One region of the Pseudoalteromonas sp. SG43-1 genome, then DNA from elsewhere that is predicted to be linked to it. Evidence: predicted binding sites of a transcription regulator. Region 1 holds the regulator's gene; the other holds the start of a gene.
What was found. Region 1 encodes NrdR, which represses ribonucleotide reductase genes. Its sites were predicted from a motif close to AAACACNANATNTNGTGTTT; they were not measured.
Positions count from the first base shown of each region.

Region 2: a site for NrdR is predicted at 1,950-1,969, ahead of nrdA (class 1a ribonucleoside-diphosphate reductase subunit alpha). Genes of this name have one in related genera too.

Region 1 is NZ_JACJFD010000034.1:19,915-23,339, forward strand. It holds gene H5159_RS18655 (riboflavin synthase) at 1-629, opposite strand, end outside; gene ribD (bifunctional diaminohydroxyphosphoribosylaminopyrimidine deaminase/5-amino-6-(5-phosphoribosylamino)uracil reductase RibD) at 646-1,779, opposite strand; gene nrdR (transcriptional regulator NrdR) at 1,782-2,231, opposite strand; gene glyA (serine hydroxymethyltransferase) at 2,647-3,425, opposite strand, start outside.
Region 2 is NZ_JACJFD010000002.1:308,877-312,301, reverse strand. It holds gene nrdA (class 1a ribonucleoside-diphosphate reductase subunit alpha) at 1-1,830, opposite strand, end outside; gene H5159_RS03520 (HAD family hydrolase) at 2,239-2,919, opposite strand; gene ubiG (bifunctional 2-polyprenyl-6-hydroxyphenol methylase/3-demethylubiquinol 3-O-methyltransferase UbiG) at 2,919-3,425, opposite strand, start outside.

The DNA.
Region 1 (3,425 bases):
AGTAAGCTCATCGAAATATCAGAGCCCGTTGGTTGCTCTGCACCCTTTATAAGGCGCTCTAAATAACGTGCAATTTGATCGACTTCTAAATTAACTTGGGTACCTACTTTAAAATGAGCAATTGTGGTTTGCTCACTCGTGTGTGGGACAATTGTTAATTTGAATTTATTACCCTCTACAGCGTTTACTGTCAGGCTTATACCATCAATACATACCGAACCTTTGTACGGAATGTATTTCATTAAATTTTCGTCAGTTGTAAGCCAATATTCTGTTGCTCTGGCGTTTGCTGTAATACTTGTAATTGTTGCGATACCATCAACATGGCCAGACACTAAATGACCGCCTAAACGAGAAACAGGTTGCATGGCTTTTTCAAGATTCACCGTTTGTCCTAAAGCATAGTGAGCAAAACCGGTCAAACTAATCGTCTCATTAGATAAATCCGCACTAAAACCATCAATATGTTTATCAACTACAGTTAAGCAAACACCATTAGTTGCAATGCTGTCACCTAACTTTACGTCTGTCATATCAAGATCAGTACTTTGGATACGAATGGCTAAGTCGCCTTGTTTTTTTTGTAATAAAGCAATTTTGCCTGTGGCTTCTATTATCCCAGTAAACATAGCACTACTCTTTTTATTAAGTGATTTTAATGAGTTTTGACGCGGTGATACGTAAATCGTCACCAATGCGCGCACATTCATTAAATGTTAAATCAACGGTGTTTTGCATACTCGTCAATTCAGGAAAATTAACTAAACTTTTTGCATCATGGCCCATTAGTTTAGGCGCTAAATAAAAAACAAACTCGTCAACTAAATTAAGCTCTGTCATTTTACCAGCAAGTGTTGCGCCAGCTTCAAGCCAAACATTATTAAACTGCAGTTGCCCAAGTTTTTCTAAAACGGCTTGTAAATCAACTTTACCGTTACTTTCACTGACTTCAATATGCTTTACAAAATGCCGCCATTGCAATGATTTATCAACCTTAGTCGTAAATATTATTACATCACTTTGGATTTCAAATAAAGCAAGGTCAGGTGTTAAACGGTTTTGAGAGTCAATTATAACACGCACGGGCTGGCGAAGCGGCAAATCAGTAGGCAGTGTGCAAGGCAGCTCACTTAGTCGCACATTAAGTTTAGCATCGTCTACTAGCACTGTATCGGCACCGGTTAAAATAGCGCAGCTTTTCGCTCGGTATAATTGTACGTCTTGTCGAGCAGCAGGACTTGTGATCCACTTACTTTGCCCATTTTTAAGCGCCGTTTTACCATCAATACTCGCTGCCATTTTGCAAATCACATAAGGTAAGCCTTGTTCCATACGCTTAAAAAAGCCAACGTTAAGTGCGCGAGCTTGTGATTCGAGTAACCCGTAAGCAACGTCAATACCCGCGTCGCTCAGTATTTTAAGGCCTTTGCCAGCAACTTGTGGATTTGTATCAACCATAGCAGCAATTACTTTTACCACACCGGCAGCTTTTAAGCCTTCGGCGCACGGTGGCGTACGGCCATAATGACTACACGGTTCAAGCGTTACATAAGCCGTTGCACCTTGTGCATTTTTTCCAGCGACAGCCAGTGCATTTACTTCTGCATGACCTTGACCTGCTAATTGATGAAAACCCTCACCAATTATTTGATTATTTTTAACTAAAACACAGCCAACATTAGGGTTAGGTGTGGTAGTAAACCGGCCTTTTTTGGCAAGTTCTATGGCGCGTGCCATATACATTTCATCATGTTCAGTAAAAGGAACTTGGCTTTGCATTGTTACTCCCCTAAGCGGGCAATTTCTTCGCCAAATTCGCGTATATCTTCAAACGAGCGATAAACAGAGGCAAATCTTACATACGCTACTTTATCGAGCTTTTTGAGGGCTTCCATAATGCATTCACCAACCAAATGGCTTGAAATTTCTCGCTCGCCTGTAGCACGCAACTGCGATTTTATTATATTCACTACTTCGTCTACTTGCTCTGTGCTCACTGGGCGTTTTTCGAGTGCGCGATTTAAGCCATTTAATAATTTATCTTCGTTAAATGGTTCGCGGCTGCCGTCTTGTTTAATAACACGAGGCATAACCAGTTCAGCGCCTTCAAATGTAGTAAAGCGCTCATGGCAGTCGTTGCACTCACGGCGCCTGCGAACTTGATGGCCTCCACCAACAAGGCGTGAGTCAATAACTTTAGTATCTTTTGCGGTACAAAATGGACAATGCATAGCTCGGTACTTCCGTTTTAAAACAAAAAAGACCGCTAAATAGCGGTCTTTTATCTTAGCAAAAAAATAGGGCCTGTTGACCTTTCAGGATTAAATTTGTTCTATCTATGGGTGATTTAATCGCGGCGCGAGGTTTGTAACCTAGTGGGCTAAGTAAAAACCGAGCAAAGCTTCCGCGTCCTGCTCACGCCCCTTACCTACATCCATGTAGGCAACAAAGAGTAAATCGCCCCTAGGACGAACCCGAGGGCAGTGCATGTTTGGCATTTATGCTGCGTTATCGCCTATTTGTGTGGAGTAACCACACTACATAGACTCTGCCTTGCCTAAAAACCAAACATACTACTGCAAATTAAACCTCGAAAGATAAACAGGCCCCTAGCCTATGTGATCTAAATTACTGCTGCTTATGCAATTAAGCGTAAACAGGTAATTTTGCACAAATTGCTTTTACTTTTTCTTTAACTTGCGCCTGTACAGATTCATCAGTGATGTTATCTAGTACGTCACAAATCCAGCCAGCAAGCTCTTTTGATTCTTCTTCTTTGAAACCACGACGAGTGATTGCAGGAGAACCAATACGCAAACCAGATGTTACAAACGGAGAACGTGGATCGTTTGGCACTGAGTTTTTATTAACTGTGATGTTAGCGTTACCAAGGGCTGCATCTGCATCTTTACCAGTAATATCTTTATCGATTAAATCGAGTAGGAATAAGTGGTTTTCAGTTTTGTCAGATACGATTTTGTAGCCGCGCTCTTGCATTACAGCAACCATTGCTTTTGCGTTTTTAACAACTTGTGTTTGGTATACTTTAAATTCTGGTTGAAGCGCTTCTTTAAATGCCACTGCTTTTGCTGCAATAACATGACATAAAGGACCACCTTGGCCACCAGGGAAAACTGCGCTGTTAAGCTTTTTATAGATTGCTTCATCGCCACATGCAGAGATAATTAAACCACCACGAGGACCAGCAAGTGTTTTATGCGTAGTTGTAGTTACAACATGTGCATGAGGAACTGGGCTTGGGTAAACGCCTGCCGCAATTAAACCTGCAACGTGAGCCATATCAACAAACAGGTAAGCACCTACTTTGTCAGCAATTTCACGGAATTTAGCCCAATCAACAATACCTGAGTACGCTGAGAAACCACCAATAATCATTTTTGGTTTATGCTCAAGTGCTAGTGCTT
Region 2 (3,425 bases), on a different contig from region 1:
ACCGTGCTCTTTAATACTTGCACGTAGTGTATCCCAATCAAGATGAAGTGGCTCATCACAAATTTTATCTAAATCACGTTTGTACGTATCTGTTGGCATAATACCTTGTGAATACGTTGTTTCGTTAAACTTAGGACATGCGCCACGCTCTTTAGCAAGCTCGTTTGATGCTTTCATTAAGTAATATTGAATAGCTTCAAAGGTTTTATGTGTTAATGCATTTGCGCTACCATCTGAATAACGTTTACCGTTTTTAGCTAGGTAGTATGCGTAGTTAATTACGCCTATTCCTAGTGTACGACGACCCATAGTTGCATTTTTGGCAGCCGGTACAGGGTAGTCTTGGAAATCAAGTAAGTTATCAAGTGCGCGTACTGCAAGTTCAGCTAGCTCTTCAAGCTCATCAAGTGACTCTATTGCACCTAGGTTAAACGCAGAAAGTGTACAAAGGGCAATTTCGCCTTCTTCGTCATTCACGTTATTAAGTGGCTTAGTTGGCAATGCAATTTCTAAACATAAGTTAGATTGGCGAATTGGCGCAACTTTAGAAATAAATGGGCTGTGTGTATTACAGTGATCCACATTTTGTAAATAAATACGACCAGTACTTGCACGCTCTTGCGCAAACATTGAGAAAAGCTCAATGGCTTTAATGCGTTTTTTACGAATAGACTCGTCTTGTTCGTATTTAACGTAAAGTGCGTCAAACTCAGCTTGGTCTTCAAAAAATGCATCATAAAGGCCAGGCACATCTGATGGGCTAAATAACGTAATGTAGTCGTCTTTAATTAAACGAGAGTACATTAATTTATTAAACTGTACGCCGTAATCTAGGTGGCGAACGCGGTTGTCGTCTACACCACGGTTATTTTTAAGTACAAGTAGGTTCTCTACTTCTAAATGCCAAAGCGGGTAGAATAATGTTGCTGCGCCGCCACGTACACCACCTTGTGAACAACTTTTAACCGCTGTTTGAAAGTGCTTATAAAAAGGGATACAACCTGTGTGATACGCTTCGCCGTTACGAATATGGCTACCTAGCGCACGTATTCTACCTGCGTTAATACCAATTCCCGCACGTTGTGAAACGTATTTAACAATAGCTGACGACGTTGCATTGATTGAATCAAGGCTGTCGCCACATTCAATCAATACACATGAGCTAAACTGGCGAGTAGGCGTACGTACACCCGACATAATTGGCGTTGGTAGAGATATTTTAAATAATGATACCGCGTCGTAAAAACGTTTAATGTAATCAGTACGTGTTTCACGTGGGTAATCTGAAAATAAGCTTGCTGCAACTAAAATATATAAAAACTGTGCACTTTCGTATATTTCACCCGATACACGGTTTTGAACGAGATACTTACCTTCAAGTTGCTTTACAGCAGCGTAGCTAAAGTTAAGATCGCGAGAATGATCAAGGTATGCATCAAGCTCATCTAACTCTTGCTCTGTGTAATCTACTAGTAAATGAGCATCGTAGCGTTTATCGCCAACCATTTTTGTTACGTGGTCAAATAAACGTGGTGGCTCAAATTGACCGTATGCTTTTTTACGTAAATGGAATACAGCTAAACGTGCAGCTAAGTATTGGTAATCAGGCGATTCTTTTGAAATCTGATCCGCTGCTGCTTTAATGATGGTTTCGTGAATGTCTTTAGTACGAATACCGTCGTAAAACTGAATGTGCGACTTTAATTCAACTTGCGAAACCGAAACGTTGTTTAAACCTTCGGCGGCCCACTCAATAACGCGATGGATCTTATCCAGATCAAGAGGCTCTTTACGCCCGTCACGTTTGCTTACAGATAACTGTTGGTTCATTTGCCTGTATTCCTTGGGAATTATGTATTTTGACCAATGCTTTATACCTCGCCGAGGCAAGGTATATACTCATTTATTATAAGTTTCGCCATATTTGCGAATTTAATTGAATAACATTTGGCCACAATATCTGGTGTTGTTCAATTTAGAGATCACAAGATAGTGTGGTCTGAGTTGTTTTGCAAGGGACATAATTGCCCCTATTTGTGGATAACTTCGGGATAACGTATTTGTGTTAGTAGATACTCACCTTCGAACAATCATTTAAGTTGAAATATGCAAAAATCAACTAATGATCTGCTAAATTTACGCATTTTAAAAATAAATTTTGACTGCTTTTTTTATCAGCAAGCTTTGCGTAAAAACTAACACAATCACAATATATAGTGTTTATTAATTAACATGGCACTATATATGGTTAAAACCATCAATTGGGCTTTGCCAGTTAAAATCAGCATTCCAGCTGTTGGCTTCATCAATACTTGGTATGTAACCCCAAAGTGCCGTTGCTGTGCGCATACCTGCGGCTTTGCCTGCTTGTATGTCTCGCTGTGCATCACCAATGTACAAACAGCGTTTTGGTTGCACTCCCATAAGCTGTGCACAGTGTAGCAGCGGTAAAGGGGATGGCTTAGCTTCAGCTAAGGTGTCGCCACTTATTACTACACTAGCATTTTTCAATGCGGGAATTGCTGCCACTAAAGGATCAGTTAAAAACCCTGGTTTGTTAGTCATGATCCCCCATTTGATCTTTTTCTGATCAAGGGCAATAAGCAACGATTCAACACCGCTGAAGCAATGTGTGTGATTTGCTATGTTTGCAGCGTATTCGTCAACTAATTGCTTAATAAGCTCGCTTTGAGGTTGTGTGTCCCATAACTCTTTAAAACCAGCCTCTAATAATGCGCCTGCGCCGTTAGATGCCGCAGGACGGTATACATCACTACTAACAGGCTCAATTTTATTATTAATGAGAACTGCATTTAAAGCCGCACCTAAATCATCAGCGGTGTCGAGTAGAGTGCCGTCTAAATCAAATAAAAATGCATCGTACTCAATAAGGGGGAGGGGGGCTTGAGAGTTAGCCATTAAGCTAACTTCTCAAAGTACAGTATGTAATTTACGCTAACGTCACTATTGAGCGTATATTGCTTTGATAGTGGGTTATAAGAAAGGCCTGTACTTGCACGAACTTTTAAACCCGCTTGCTCTGCCCATGTAATAAGCTGTGCAGGTTTTATAAACTTTTTATGGTCGTGTGTACCTTCAGGCACCATTTTTAAAAGCTTTTCAGCACCAACAATAGCGTATAAATATGCTTTAGGTGTTTTGTTTAGGGTTGAAAAAAACACGTCTGCGCCTGGTTTGGCAAGTGCAGCTACGGCATGAATGATAGATGCTGGGTCGGGAACGTGCTCAAGCATTTCCATACAGGTTATTACATCAAAGCGCTCTGGGTTTTGCGAAGCAAACTCTTCTGCTGGCACTTTTATGTAATCTACATTTACGCCAGTTTCTAAACTGTGCAACTTAGCAACAGTTAAAGGCTCTTGCCCCATGTCGATGCCAGTTACTTTTGCGCCCATGCGCGCCAT